Regions from separate parts of the Lysinibacillus sp. YS11 genome, predicted to be linked through region 2. Evidence: riboswitches for the same ligand, from Rfam matches in the RefSeq annotation. Region 2 holds a riboswitch; each other region holds the start of a gene.

What was found. Region 2 has a riboswitch for lysine ahead of LBYS11_RS10830 (transporter substrate-binding domain-containing protein). Riboswitches for the same ligand answer to the same signal wherever they lie in the genome.
Region 1: another riboswitch for lysine. It lies ahead of LBYS11_RS16615 (aspartate kinase); the one in region 2 lies ahead of LBYS11_RS10830 (transporter substrate-binding domain-containing protein).
Region 3: another riboswitch for lysine. It lies ahead of LBYS11_RS01405 (amino acid permease); the one in region 2 lies ahead of LBYS11_RS10830 (transporter substrate-binding domain-containing protein).

What each region holds. Positions count from the first base shown of each region.
Region 1 covers NZ_CP026007.1:3,313,256-3,317,549, reverse strand. Annotated here, with positions in the region: gene uvrC (excinuclease ABC subunit UvrC) at 1-1,316, shown strand, start outside; lysine riboswitch at 1,424-1,601, shown strand; gene LBYS11_RS16615 (aspartate kinase) at 1,735-2,961, shown strand; gene LBYS11_RS16610 (YslB family protein) at 3,060-3,494, opposite strand; gene LBYS11_RS16605 (succinate dehydrogenase cytochrome b558 subunit) at 3,767-4,294, shown strand, end outside.
Region 2 covers NZ_CP026007.1:2,191,169-2,195,462, reverse strand. Annotated here, with positions in the region: gene LBYS11_RS10840 (amino acid ABC transporter ATP-binding protein) at 52-783, opposite strand; gene LBYS11_RS10835 (amino acid ABC transporter permease) at 796-1,521, opposite strand; gene LBYS11_RS10830 (transporter substrate-binding domain-containing protein) at 1,692-2,549, opposite strand; lysine riboswitch at 2,669-2,855, opposite strand; gene odhB (2-oxoglutarate dehydrogenase complex dihydrolipoyllysine-residue succinyltransferase) at 3,196-4,294, opposite strand, start outside.
Region 3 covers NZ_CP026007.1:285,827-290,120, reverse strand. Annotated here, with positions in the region: gene LBYS11_RS01410 (response regulator transcription factor) at 1-600, opposite strand, end outside; gene LBYS11_RS01405 (amino acid permease) at 751-2,214, opposite strand; lysine riboswitch at 2,295-2,471, opposite strand; gene LBYS11_RS01400 (CynX/NimT family MFS transporter) at 2,650-3,858, shown strand; gene LBYS11_RS01395 (hypothetical protein) at 3,926-4,294, opposite strand, start outside.

The sequences.
Region 1 (4,294 bases), 1.1 Mb from region 2:
GCTTGTACTATCACATGGGTCAATGCTTAGCACCTTGTGTGAAGGAAATTGAAGGTCAGGTTTATCAAGAAATGATTGAGGATATGACGAAGTTTCTAAATGGTGGTGTGGAGGCAGTCAAAAAAGAGCTTGAAGTTAAAATGCTAGCAGCTGCAGAAAACCTGGAATTTGAGCGAGCGAAGGAATTCCGAGACCAAATTGCCCATATTGATACGGTTATGCAGAAACAAAAAATAGTTTCAAGTGATACAACAAATCGAGATGTATTTGGCTATGCTGTTGAAAAAGGATGGATGTGTGTTCAGGTTTTCTTTGTGCGCCAAGGAAAGCTGATTGAGCGCGATGTCTCAATTTTCCCCATCTATCAAGATGCAGAGGAAGAATTTTTAACATTTGTTGGGCGCTTTTATGAAAAGCCAGAGCATATTAAGCCAAAAGAAATTTTTATTCCACAAGCCATTGATGCAGCTATCTTAACAGAATTATTAGAAATTAAAGTGCTCACACCGAAAAGAGGTCAAAAGAAGGAATTGGTTGAATTAGCTACCAAAAATGCTGAAATTGCTGTGGCAGCTAAATTCCAGCTAATAGAGCGTCAGGAAGAACGTACGATTGGTGCTTGTGAGGCACTTGGTGAAGCAATGGGTATTAGTACACCTTTACGAATTGAAGCTTTTGATAATAGTCATATGCATGGAACGGATGCAGTGTCTGCTATGGTTGTTTTCATTGATGGGAAGCCTGCGAAAAAGGAGTACCGAAAATATAAAACGCGTACAGCAGCCAAGCATGATGATTACGGTGCAATGCAGGAGGTTATACGTCGTCGCTATATACGTGTTTTAAAGGAAGGACTACCATTACCAGATTTAGTCTTAATTGATGGTGGTAAGGGACAAATGGAAGTAGCCCGTGAAGTACTAGAAGATGAGCTTGGTCTTGTTATACCGATTGCTGGTTTAGCCAAGGATGATAAGCATAATACATCTCAGCTCTTGTTTGGTGATCCACCAGAAGTGATTAGCTTAAAACGTACAAGTGATGGCTTTTATTTATTACAACGAATTCAAGACGAAGTCCATCGCTTTGCTATTACCTTCTTGCGTCAACAGCATGAGAAGCATGCCATTCAATCTGTATTAGATCATATTGAAGGGGTAGGACCAAAACGAAAGCAACAGCTGCTTAAACATTTCGGTTCAGTCAAAAAAATTCGAGAGGCGAGCGAGCTAGCATTACAGGAGGCTGGGATGCCCGCTAATTTAGCAAGCCAAATTTTTAGCTATTTTCAGCAACAATCATTGTCAAAGGAATAGGCATGTGCTATGGTTATAAATAACATTGTTTTCAATGTTATGGAGAGCCAACTGCGTGACTAGTTTGTTTACGCTAAGGCTTAATGAATTGAATACATTCACTTTAAAGTGATGATAGAGGTGCAAGATTCAAGAGTAACACGATGGAGGATGGACAAGTCCAGAGATATTGTGTGAAAGGGGAGCTTGCCGAAGTACAGTATTGTTGTTCCATTGCCGTACTGGTTTTGCATTTAAGAAATGTAAGACTGTCGATTCTAAACGTTTCGGAGAGCTATCACACATGCGCAAGTTATGATTATTGTACATGTTATAGGCAGCTTTCACGTTATGTGGAGGCTGCCTTTTAGTTTTCTAGAAACGGTTTTACCCCCCATAATTTGGTGAAATACATGAACTGGAAGGGAGAACGAAAGAAATGGCTAAAATCGTGATGAAGTTTGGAGGAGCTGCATTAGCTTCTTCTGAACAAATCCAAGAGGCTGCTAGGAAAGCGATTGCTGAAAAGGACAAAGGATTGGATGTAGTAGTGGTCGTTGCAGCAATGGGACACACTGCGAAAGAGATGAAAATGATGGTACACCAACTAACTGACGATGTGTCGAAAAGAGAATTAGATGCAGTTTTGTCAACTGGCTCTCAATTATCTAGTGCTTTATTTGCCATCGCTTTGCAGGAAGCAGGCTATGAGGCTGTATCTCTAACTGGATGGCAAGCTGGTATACATACGGATGGTATGTATCGACATGCTCGTATCGACTATATAGATATTAGTCGTATGGAAGAACATTTTGCACAGGGACAAATTGTGGTTATTGCTGGAGAACAAGGGATTGACGAAGTGCATAATATCACCACGCTTGGGAAAGGTGGAGCTGAAACAACTGCTGTTGCGCTTGCCATAGCGTTGGAAGCGGAGAGAGTAGATATGTATACAAATGTGGACGGTGTTTATACAGCAGATCCACGATATGTTCCCAATGCCCAAAAGCTTCAAGAAATTTCCTATGATGAAATGTTGGAATTATCGAATTTAGGGTCTCATATCATACATCCTCGTGCGGTGGAGTTAGCGAAGAAATTTCAAATGCCTGTTATTATACGTTCAAGTTTAATAGAATCAGTAGGCACTTTATTGAAGGAGGAAGTGGAAATGGAAAAAAATTTAGTCGTTCGTGGTGTTGCATTTGAATCAGATATTATTCGTTTAACAGTAGGGTATGATGCTTTTTCCAATGCTTCATTAGCAGATATATTTACGGTTCTTGCAGAGAACCGTATTAATGTAGATATTATTGTCCAAGCCATTATTGATGGGTTGAAGCCAACTGTATCGTTTTCAATTTTAAAAGAGGAATTTGCGGAAGCATTACGTGTTTTAGAGGATAGTAAATTATCACTTGGATTTAGTTTTGCTGACTTCGAAATTGGACTAGCAAAAGTTTCTATTATTGGTTCAGGCATGGCTTCTAATCCAGGCGTTGCTGCTCGTATGTTTGATCGGTTACGTCGTGAAAATATCCCTGTAAAAATGGTTAGTACTTCTGAAATAAAAGTGTCCGTTGTTGTACCACAGGATGATATGATCCAAGCAGCTAATGCTCTCCATGATGAGTTTAATTTAGAGCAAGCACTTTACATATAATAATAGAAGAAACAGCATTTTATGTAATTGACCGAAATAAAAGGAAGAAAAAAGAAGGATTGTCATCCCATTCTTTAATGGGAAACAATCCTTTTTAATTATTCTGAGGGAATGGTATTCATAATACGTTCTTTAACGTCCCATTTGACTGTAAACATGACGTATTGTTGCTTTTCCCGTTTTTCATTATAGCATTCTGTCAGATAGCCTTTAGCTAGTTGAATTTGCTCTGCTATAAATCCTGCTTCAAGTTTAAAGCTGCGCTGCTTTATTTGAAGAATTTCAGGGTCATTTGTCAACTGGAAAATACGTCCATCTTTTGATTCCTTTATGAGTTCTAATGTACCCCAGCAGGCATCTGCGAAAAATGCGATAAGTTCATCTTGACTTTTACATGGGAACTTGCGAGCAAGCTCTTTACCTGCCCAATAAAGGACGTCATCTTCATGTTTACCGAGTATAGAAGATAGAATATGATCACGAATGATCTCATAGCCAAATGATGAGATTGTAGGAGATGGAGTGTTTAACATTGTTATCCTTCTTTCTTAGAATTTTCTTAAAATTTAACGGTAATAAAGTAATGATAGATTTTTCGAGAAAAAACGACGCATCATGTACTAGATTAGTTCTTTAATAAGCTCTATGAAAAACTCCGAGTTGCCTTGACGCTCGTAGCTCTTGAGAGTACAATAAACATGTCATAATATTGTACCATGATGAAATACACAGTCAATGAAGTATCATTTACAAAATGATGACTTCTTTTGTTGTGCTATTTTAAGTACTAAGGGGGGTAACAGTCTTGTCGAAAGATCGAGAGTTTTTATGGCGTCGCTTACATTCTCTACTTGGGATCATTCCAGTAGGTCTGTTTTTAACGATGCACCTGTTCATTAACTTTACAGCAACAGGCGGGGCAGAAAGTTACAACGATGCTACCGCAGTAATGGAAAAGATTCCATTCCTTATCCTAGTTGAATGGATTGTCATCTATATTCCATTAATGTTCCACGCATTCTATGGTGTCTACATTGCATTCACTGCTACACCAAACACAGGACGTTTCAGCACGTACCGTAACTGGATGTTCTCTTTACAACGTTTTACTGGTGTATTCTTAGTGATATTTATTGCATGGCATATTTTCCAAACTCGTATTCAAAAAGCACTTGGCACACACGTTGATTACGACATGATGGCGAATATTGTTGCTAATCCATTCATGCTTGGATTCTACATTGTTGGTATTTTATCAGCAACTTTCCACTTATCTAACGGTTTATGGGCATTCCTAGTAAGCTGGGGTATTACACAATCTCCTCAGTCTCAA
Region 2 (4,294 bases):
GGAATTCTAGAAAATAAGTGAGTCCAACAGGTTGGACTCACTTTTTTGTGCTTATTTTAATGTACGCTTTAAAAATTCCTTCGTACGTTCATGTTGTGGATTGACTAATACTTGTGCTGGAGGGCCTTCTTCCACAATTACACCTTTATCCATAAAGACAACACGATCTGCTACTTCTTTGGCAAATTCCATCTCATGTGTCACGATGAGCATCGTATTGCCCTCGTTTGCTAGCTGACGCATTACCTTTAATACCTCACCCACCATTTCTGGGTCTAATGCGGATGTTGGCTCATCGAATAGCATTACATCAGGATTCATTGATAAGGCACGAGCGATGGCCACACGCTGCTTTTGTCCACCCGAGAGTTGACGGGGCTTGGCATTCACATATTGATCCATGCCAACGATTTTCAAATATTTAAGCGCCGTTTCTTCTGCTTCTTTTTTCGAACGTTTTAACACTTTGATTTGGCCCACCGTGCAATTACTTATGACATTGTGGTTGTTAAATAAATTGAACTGCTGGAACACCATGCCTAAATGTGTGCGATATTCTTGAATATTGTGCTTTTCATCTAGGATGTCTTCCCCTTTATAAATAATTTGACCGCCACTTGGCGTTTCTAATAAATTTATGCAACGAAGCAATGTGGATTTACCAGAGCCAGAGGAGCCAATTAAACAAACTACCTCTCCTTTTTCCACTTGGAAATTCACATCTTTTAACACTTGGTTACGTCCAAATGATTTACTTAAATGCTCGATTTTAATGACTGCCATTTGTGCGTCCCCCTATACGGCTTCTTTTTGTTCTTTTTGATAGGCATCAGGACCATCTAGACGTTTTTCAACATACAGAAGGATGCGAGATGCGGTAAATGTCATGATGAAATAAAGAACACATGCAACGAAGAATGATTCGAAATAACGGAAGTTGTTACCCGAAATTGATTTTGTTTGGAAGAATAATTCCGTTACTCCAATGACATTTAATACGGCTGTATCTTTAATATTCATGATTAATTGGTTACCTGTCGCTGGTAAAACATTACGCGCTACTTGCGGTAAGACAACATGAAGCATAATTTGGAAGTGATTCATGCCAATTGCTGATGCTGCCTCGTATTGACCATTATCAATGGATACAATACCGCCACGAACAATTTCTGCCATATATGCCCCTGTATTGAGGGAAACGACTAAAATACCTGCTGTAATAAAGTGCATATCGATACCGAATGCGATATCTAATCCGTAGTAGACAACCATAGCTTGTACAATCATTGGTGTACCACGGAAAAATTCAACATAGCATGTTAGTATAAAATTAATGAGCTTTAAGCTATAAAATTTCACACCTTTTTTACGAACTGGAATCGTATGCATAATTCCGATGAAAAATCCGATAAATGCACCAATAATTGTACTAATACTCGAAATCAGTAACGTATAATACGCACCTCGTAAAAACATTTGCCAGTTGTTTTCAATAATTGAAAGTATCCATTCAAGACTCATGATGTTCCTCCTAACAATGTCATCTTGCTCGCTTATTTCTTTTGTGTCCTAGCTCTTTCTACCATTCTATGATTTGTCACGCTAGGACATTATCATTATGTAGAGAGGTTCTCATTTTGATAATGATGAAATGATCATGCACGGACTAATTGCTAGTCCGTGCCATGTCATTATTGTGCTGCGGGTTGTTGAGAAATAGCTTCTTCCATAATCGCTTGACGATCATCTTCTGAAATGCCTTTTAGGATTTCATTGATTTTTTCACGATTTGCGTCATCTTTACGTAAGCCTACAGCAATTGAAGTATTTGATAGGTCTGTATCAAAGCCTTCTTCAAATGCTACATATGTGAATTTATCGTTGGCAGCAGAAGCGGAAATGCCCTCTGGACGTTCAGCTACATAGCCATCAATTTTACCTGCTTCTAACGCCACACGCATTGCTGGGAAGCTCTCCATTGCTGTTTGCTTTTCTACGCCTTTAATTTGATCGATAACTGTGTAGTTTGATGTATTTAATTGTGATGTAATTTTAGCACCTGAGAAGTCTTGAATCGATTTTGCGCCTTCATATTTGCTACCTTTTTTAATAACCATAACAAAATCAGAAGTATAATAGTTTTCTGTAAAATCAATTGTTTTCTTACGTTCTTCTGTTGGTGACATACCTGCAATAATTGCATCAATTTTGTTTGATTGTAGCGCTGGAACTAAACCGTCCCACTCCATTTTAACAATGACTAACTCTTTGCCTAGACCTTCAGCGATTTTCTTTGCCATTTGTACATCATAGCCACCTGCATACTCTGCATTATCCGCAATTTTCACTGCACCATTTGCATCGTCTTGCTGTGTCCAGTTGAACGGTGGGTAGCCAGCCTCCATTCCAATTCGGAATTCACCGCCACCTTCTTCTTTGTCAGTTCCAGCATCACTTGAACCGCCCTCTTTTTTGTCACTTGTGCCACATGCAGCTAGCACAATTGCCGTCATGATAGAGATCATTACTAACAACCATTTTCTTTTCATGAAAAACTCCCCTTTTCTGTAAAAAAATAAGACAACTGTACTAAAAAAGACCTAAGTTTATTGAACTTAGGTCTTACCTTTTATGACAGTTGCCCAAATCCTCACTATAATTTCCATGTTTCCGAGATAGCACAACCTAGTAAATCTGGAAATCCATTTACTAGGACAGTCCTGCACTTATTCACTGCAGACCCAGTATAAAAGTACGAGCTCCTTTTATACTTCGGCGATATTTCCTTCTTCATTGCGTCTTCGCTTGCTTTTACTCAACAATGAACTAATAAATACCGCGCCTCTACCTCACTGGTAACAATTCGTGAGGTTTGTTTATTTAATTGATATTTAGATACTACTATAAAACTAATATGTTCGTCAAGACGATTTTAACATTTTTCTGACTAATGACAATATTAGGATATTGTGCGTTCTGCTTCCACTTTAAATCGTTGAACTTTTGTTGATATTTCTGAAAATTACAACAAATATTTATTATAGAGTATGTTCTACATATGAGAAAAGTTGCGTTTTTTTCTTTCTTTGCTCCTATAAACGATGTACCATTCGTACTCTTTCAAGCATAGAATCGCTCAATACCTTTCGTCATACAAAAAACCCTGCTGAACATTGTTCGCAGGGTTTAATGGAATTATGAATTTAATAATAAATCTTCAGGATTTTCGATTAATTCTTTAACTGTTTTTAAGAATCCTACAGAATCTTTACCATCGATGATACGGTGATCGTATGAAAGTGCTACATACATCATTGGACGGATTTGAACTTCACCATTTACTGCAACTGGACGGTTTACAATTGAGTGCATACCTAAAATACCAGCTTGTGTACCGTTCATAATTGGTGTTGACATTAATGAACCGAATACACCACCATTTGTGATTGTGAATGATCCACCAGCCATGTCATTTAAGCCTAATTTTTTATCACGAGCTTTTGTCGCTAAGTTAGCAATATCTTTTTCGATTTCTGCAAAGTTTTTGCTATTAGCATCGCGTACAACTGGTACGACTAAACCTTCTTCAGTCGATACAGCAATACCGATATCAAAGAAGTTATTTAAATGAATCTCATCGCCAGAGATTTGAGCGTTTACGTATGGGTATTTTTTCAGTGCTGCAACAACAGCTTTAGTGAAGAATGACATGAAACCAAGTTTGATGTCGTTTGCTTTTACAAACTCTTCTTGTTTACGTTTACGAAGTGCCATGATGTTTGTCATGTCAATTTCGTTGAATGTTGTTAACATTGCTGTTGATTGTTTAACTTCTAATAAACGTTTTGCAATTGTTTGGCGACGACGGCTCATTTTTTCAATTGTTACACGGTCAGAATTAGCTGCTGGTGTGAATACTACTGGGCCACCTGAAGTTGCTACGGATGTAGGTGCTGCTGCTGGTGCTACAGCTGGTGCTGTACCATGAGCTGCTACATCTTGTACACGTACACGTCCTTGTGGATCTACTGGAGATACCGCTGCAAGGTCAATACCTTTTTCACGTGCAAGACGACGTGCTGCTGGAGATGCAACTACACGCTCACCAGAAGTTTCTTCTACTACTGGAGCTGCTGCAACTGGTGCAGGTGCTGCTTGTGGCGCTGCTGGTGCAGGTGCTGCCTCAGTTGGTGCTGCCGCTGCTGGAGCTGCTGCTGCGCCTTCGCCTGCTTCTACTACTGCGATAACTTGACCAACTAGTACAGTATCGCCTTCTTCAGCTAAAATTTGTGTT
Region 3 (4,294 bases), 1.9 Mb from region 2:
ATGTACATTTATAATATTTTCATCTCCGTAATAGGCATCTTTCCATATCGTCTGATAAATTTGCTCTTTGGTAAAAACTCTGTGACGATTTGTCACAAACAATTTTAAAATGGAAAATTCCTTTGATGTCAGCTTTATGTCTTGTCCGCTCTTTGTTATTGAGAAATTAACGATATCTATCTTTAAATTATCAATTTCGAGGACCTCTTGCTTTTGTTCAGCTTGACTAGAGTATTTCGTAGCTCTTCTGATAACAGCCTTTACACGTGCTGAAAATTCCAGCATAGAAAAGGGTTTAGCAATATAATCATCTGCCCCTAATCCTAAGCCCAATGCTTTATCAACATCACTGTCTTTTGCAGACATAATAATGATAGGAAGTGCTGCCTGCTCTCTAATAATCTTTAATACTTCCAATCCATTTAATTTAGGAATCATAATATCTAAGATGACTAAATCAAAGGTTTTTTGCAAACAATTTTGTAATGCCTCTTCGCCATTAGTCACTGTTGTGACATGGAAACCTTCCATCGTTAAGTAATTAGAAACCATTTCACGAATGGCTTCATCGTCTTCTACAAGTAAAATATGCTTTTGCACTATGATGCACCTCTCCTATCAAAACCCAATTTCCATATGTATATTACATTACCATATTTATGATGTATCATTAGAGATTTGTTTATGAGTGTTGAAAAAAGAGCTGCTCCATAAACCATCACTCTTTGGTTTATAGAACAGCTCTATTATTTAATCTTCAACTTTTAAATCACAATCTTCAAGTGGAAGCATTTTTGTTTTGTGCTTTAATTTATAGCCAAACCATAATGCTAAAAATAATGGAATCCCAATATACGAAACAAGGATACCGTACCAATCAATCTTATCGCCTGTAAAGGCTGTGTAATTTTGTCCAATGACTACGATCATACAAACTGTAAAAGCAAATAATGGTCCAAACGGATATAATTTGGCTTTATAAGGTAATAACTTTGGATCTAAGCCTTGTGCATCAAACGCTCGGCGGAAACGATAATGACTAAACGCTATACCTAGCCATGCAATAAAGCCAGACATTCCAGAAGCATTTAATAGCCAGATATAAACCACTCCATCGCCAAAGAAGGATGCCAAAAATGCTAAACAGCCTACAGCTAATGTTGCCATAAGTGCATAAATCGGAATACCTCTACGACTTAGCTTTGCAAAAAATTTAGGTGCATGTCCATCCACTGCTAATTGCCATAACATACGAGAAGATGCATATAGTCCTGAATTTCCTGCTGACAGCATAGCCGTTAAAATAATGGCATTCATTAATGAAGCAGCAAAGGCAATACCTAGGCGGTCAAACACTAGTGTAAACGGTGATACTGCGATATCTTCTGATAATAAACGTTCGTCTGTAAATGGAATTAACATCCCAATTGCACCAATCGCTAAAATATAAAACAAAAGAATACGCCAAAATACAGATTTAACAGCCTTCGGAATATTTTTACCAGGATCATCTGTTTCACCAGCTGTAATTCCTAGTAATTCTGTTCCTTGGAATGAAAATCCTGCAGCTAGGAAAATACCAAATGTAGCAAGGAAGCCACCATGGAATGGCCCATCACTAACAAAGAAATTAGTGAAACCTACAGGAGCCTGCCCACCTAAAATACCAAAAATCATTAGTAAGCTAATGATAATAAAAACAATAACCGTTGCTACTTTAATCATGGCAAACCAATATTCACTTTCACCATAACTTTTTACGGATAGTAAATTAAACGTCAATACAACAGCAATAAATAATACTGTCCAAAGTGCTGATGAGCTATCTGGGAACCAATATTTCATAATTAATGACACAGCAGCAATTTCGGCAGCAATGGTGATTGCCCAGTTATACCAGTAGTTCCAGCCTAATGCAAAGCCCAAAGCAGGATCTACAAATTTGGTTGCATACGTACTAAATGAACCTGAGGATGGCATATAGGCAGCCATTTCCCCTAAGCTTGTCATTAAAAAATACACCATAATACCAATTAAAGCATAGGCAAGCAATGCTCCTCCAGGACCTGCCTGAGCAATTGCTCCTCCACTGGCTAAAAATAGCCCCGTACCAATTGTACCGCCTAAAGAAATCATTGTAATATGACGGCTTTTTAATTCTTTTTTCAGCTTCGGCGCTTTATGTCCGAGCTGATTTACTTTTATTTCACTCACGATATAGCTTCCTTCCTATTTATGAGGCAAAAAAATGCCATCACATATACACTGTGATGGCTACTTAATCCTCAGTTTTCCTACATGATAGCTCAACACGTTGTGCAAACGTGACAGTTCTGTTCCTTTCGGAGACAGCCCCAGCATGAGGTTTTCAAGTCCCCTCACACTTCGGCAATATTTCCTTTCAGCTAATTTCATCAATGCTTGTCATTTCAATTAGCATACTTATAAATATCGCGACCTCTACCTCAATACAAACATGAGGCATATAATTATTAAATTTATGATGTTTATTATACTAACATAAGACCATAGACATTTCAATACAACCACAAATGTTCTGTATTTTATGAATCTTCTACTATTTTTAATAGTGTGATAAAGTGTTATAGTAGTTCAATTAGAATGGTTATTATTAGGGGGGATTTTATTTTGACTACAAATGATCATTCCACTAGTTTTCCAAGTAAAAAAATTAGCTGGAAAGGAACAACCTTACTTTTAGTCTTTGGAGTTATCTTTATAGCCTCTACATTACGAATGCCACTAACTGTTGTTGGCCCAATTATATCCTTTATCCGTGAAGATCTTGGAATATCTAATGTTTTGGCAGGCTTTCTAACAACGATACCATTGCTGGCTTTTGCTGTTATATCTCCATTTGCACCAGTTGTAGCACGCAAACTAGGGCTTGAGCTAACATTATTTTTATCAACTTTTCTCTTGGCTTTAGGAATTGTCCTACGTTCACTTGGTACTACAGAATTACTTCTATTGGGTACTGTGTTAATTGGCGTAGCCATTTCTTTTGGAAATGTACTAATTCCAGGATTATTGAAATTGAAATTTCCCTATCATGTGGGTTTATTAATGGCCTTTTTCACCATGTCCATGAATTTTACTGCTGGCCTTGGTGCTGGTATTAGCTATCCGATAGCTAATTCATCGTTAGGCTGGCAAGGTGCACTTTCCATTGCACTCATACTCGTTCTAATTACAATCTTAATTTGGATACCTCAACTAAAATCAAATAAACCGGAACCAGTTACTACATCTAAGAAGACCAGTACACCTTTATGGAAATCACCTGTTACTTGGGCTGTCACAGGGGCAATGGGTTTACAATCTTTATTATTCTACACAACAGCAGCTTGGATACCTGAGATCTATATTGCTCAAGGTTTAGCACCTGATAAAGCTGGCTGGATGTTTTCAATCATGCAATTCTCACAAGTACCAATGGCCTTAGCAGTGCCTATTATTGCTGGTAAAATGACTTCTCAACGCCCACTTGTATTGATGTTTACATCCTTCTATTTAGTAGGCTTTGTTGGGGTTGTCATGGAATGGACAAGTCTTGGGGTACTGTGGATGGTTCTTCTAGGGTTAGCAGGTGGTTCTTCATTCGCCCTAGCAATGATGTTCTTCACTCTCCGGACTCGTACTGCATTTGAAGCAGCAGATTTATCAGGCTTTGCGCAATCTTTGGGTTATTTATTTGCCGCAATTGGTCCTATTCTTTTTGGCTACTTGCATGATTTATTTGGCGGCTGGAATATTGCGGGATGGCTCTTTGTCGTTGTAGCAATGTTACTCTTCTTTTGCTCAATGAGAGCCTCTAAGGATGAATATGTGCATTAAAATTAAATAAAGCAGGTGGATTTGATTCCTCCATCTGCTCTATTTCTATATAGTGTTTACACATTACTTAATTGTCGGGTTGCTGGAGTAATGTTAGCAATTCAGCAAGGCATTCTGATGCTTCATTATTATGAGCTGTTATAGTAGAAAAAATAGGAACAGCCTCTTGTAAAAGCATATAACTATAATAGTAATAGCCTACAAAAGCTTGCTCCTCATAGCCCTTTGGCGTTTCTTTCTCCCACTCCTGCTCATCATTATCCTCATTTTCTATCCACAAATAGTTGACGTCTAATAGCTCCTGCATATTTTTAACAGTATTGACTGGGTCGAGATAATCCTTGGTAATAGCATGTGCCACAGCTAAATATAACTGTACCTCTTGTAAGGAGACAACCTCTAATTTTTTACGAATAAGCTTTTTTAGAAGGACAAG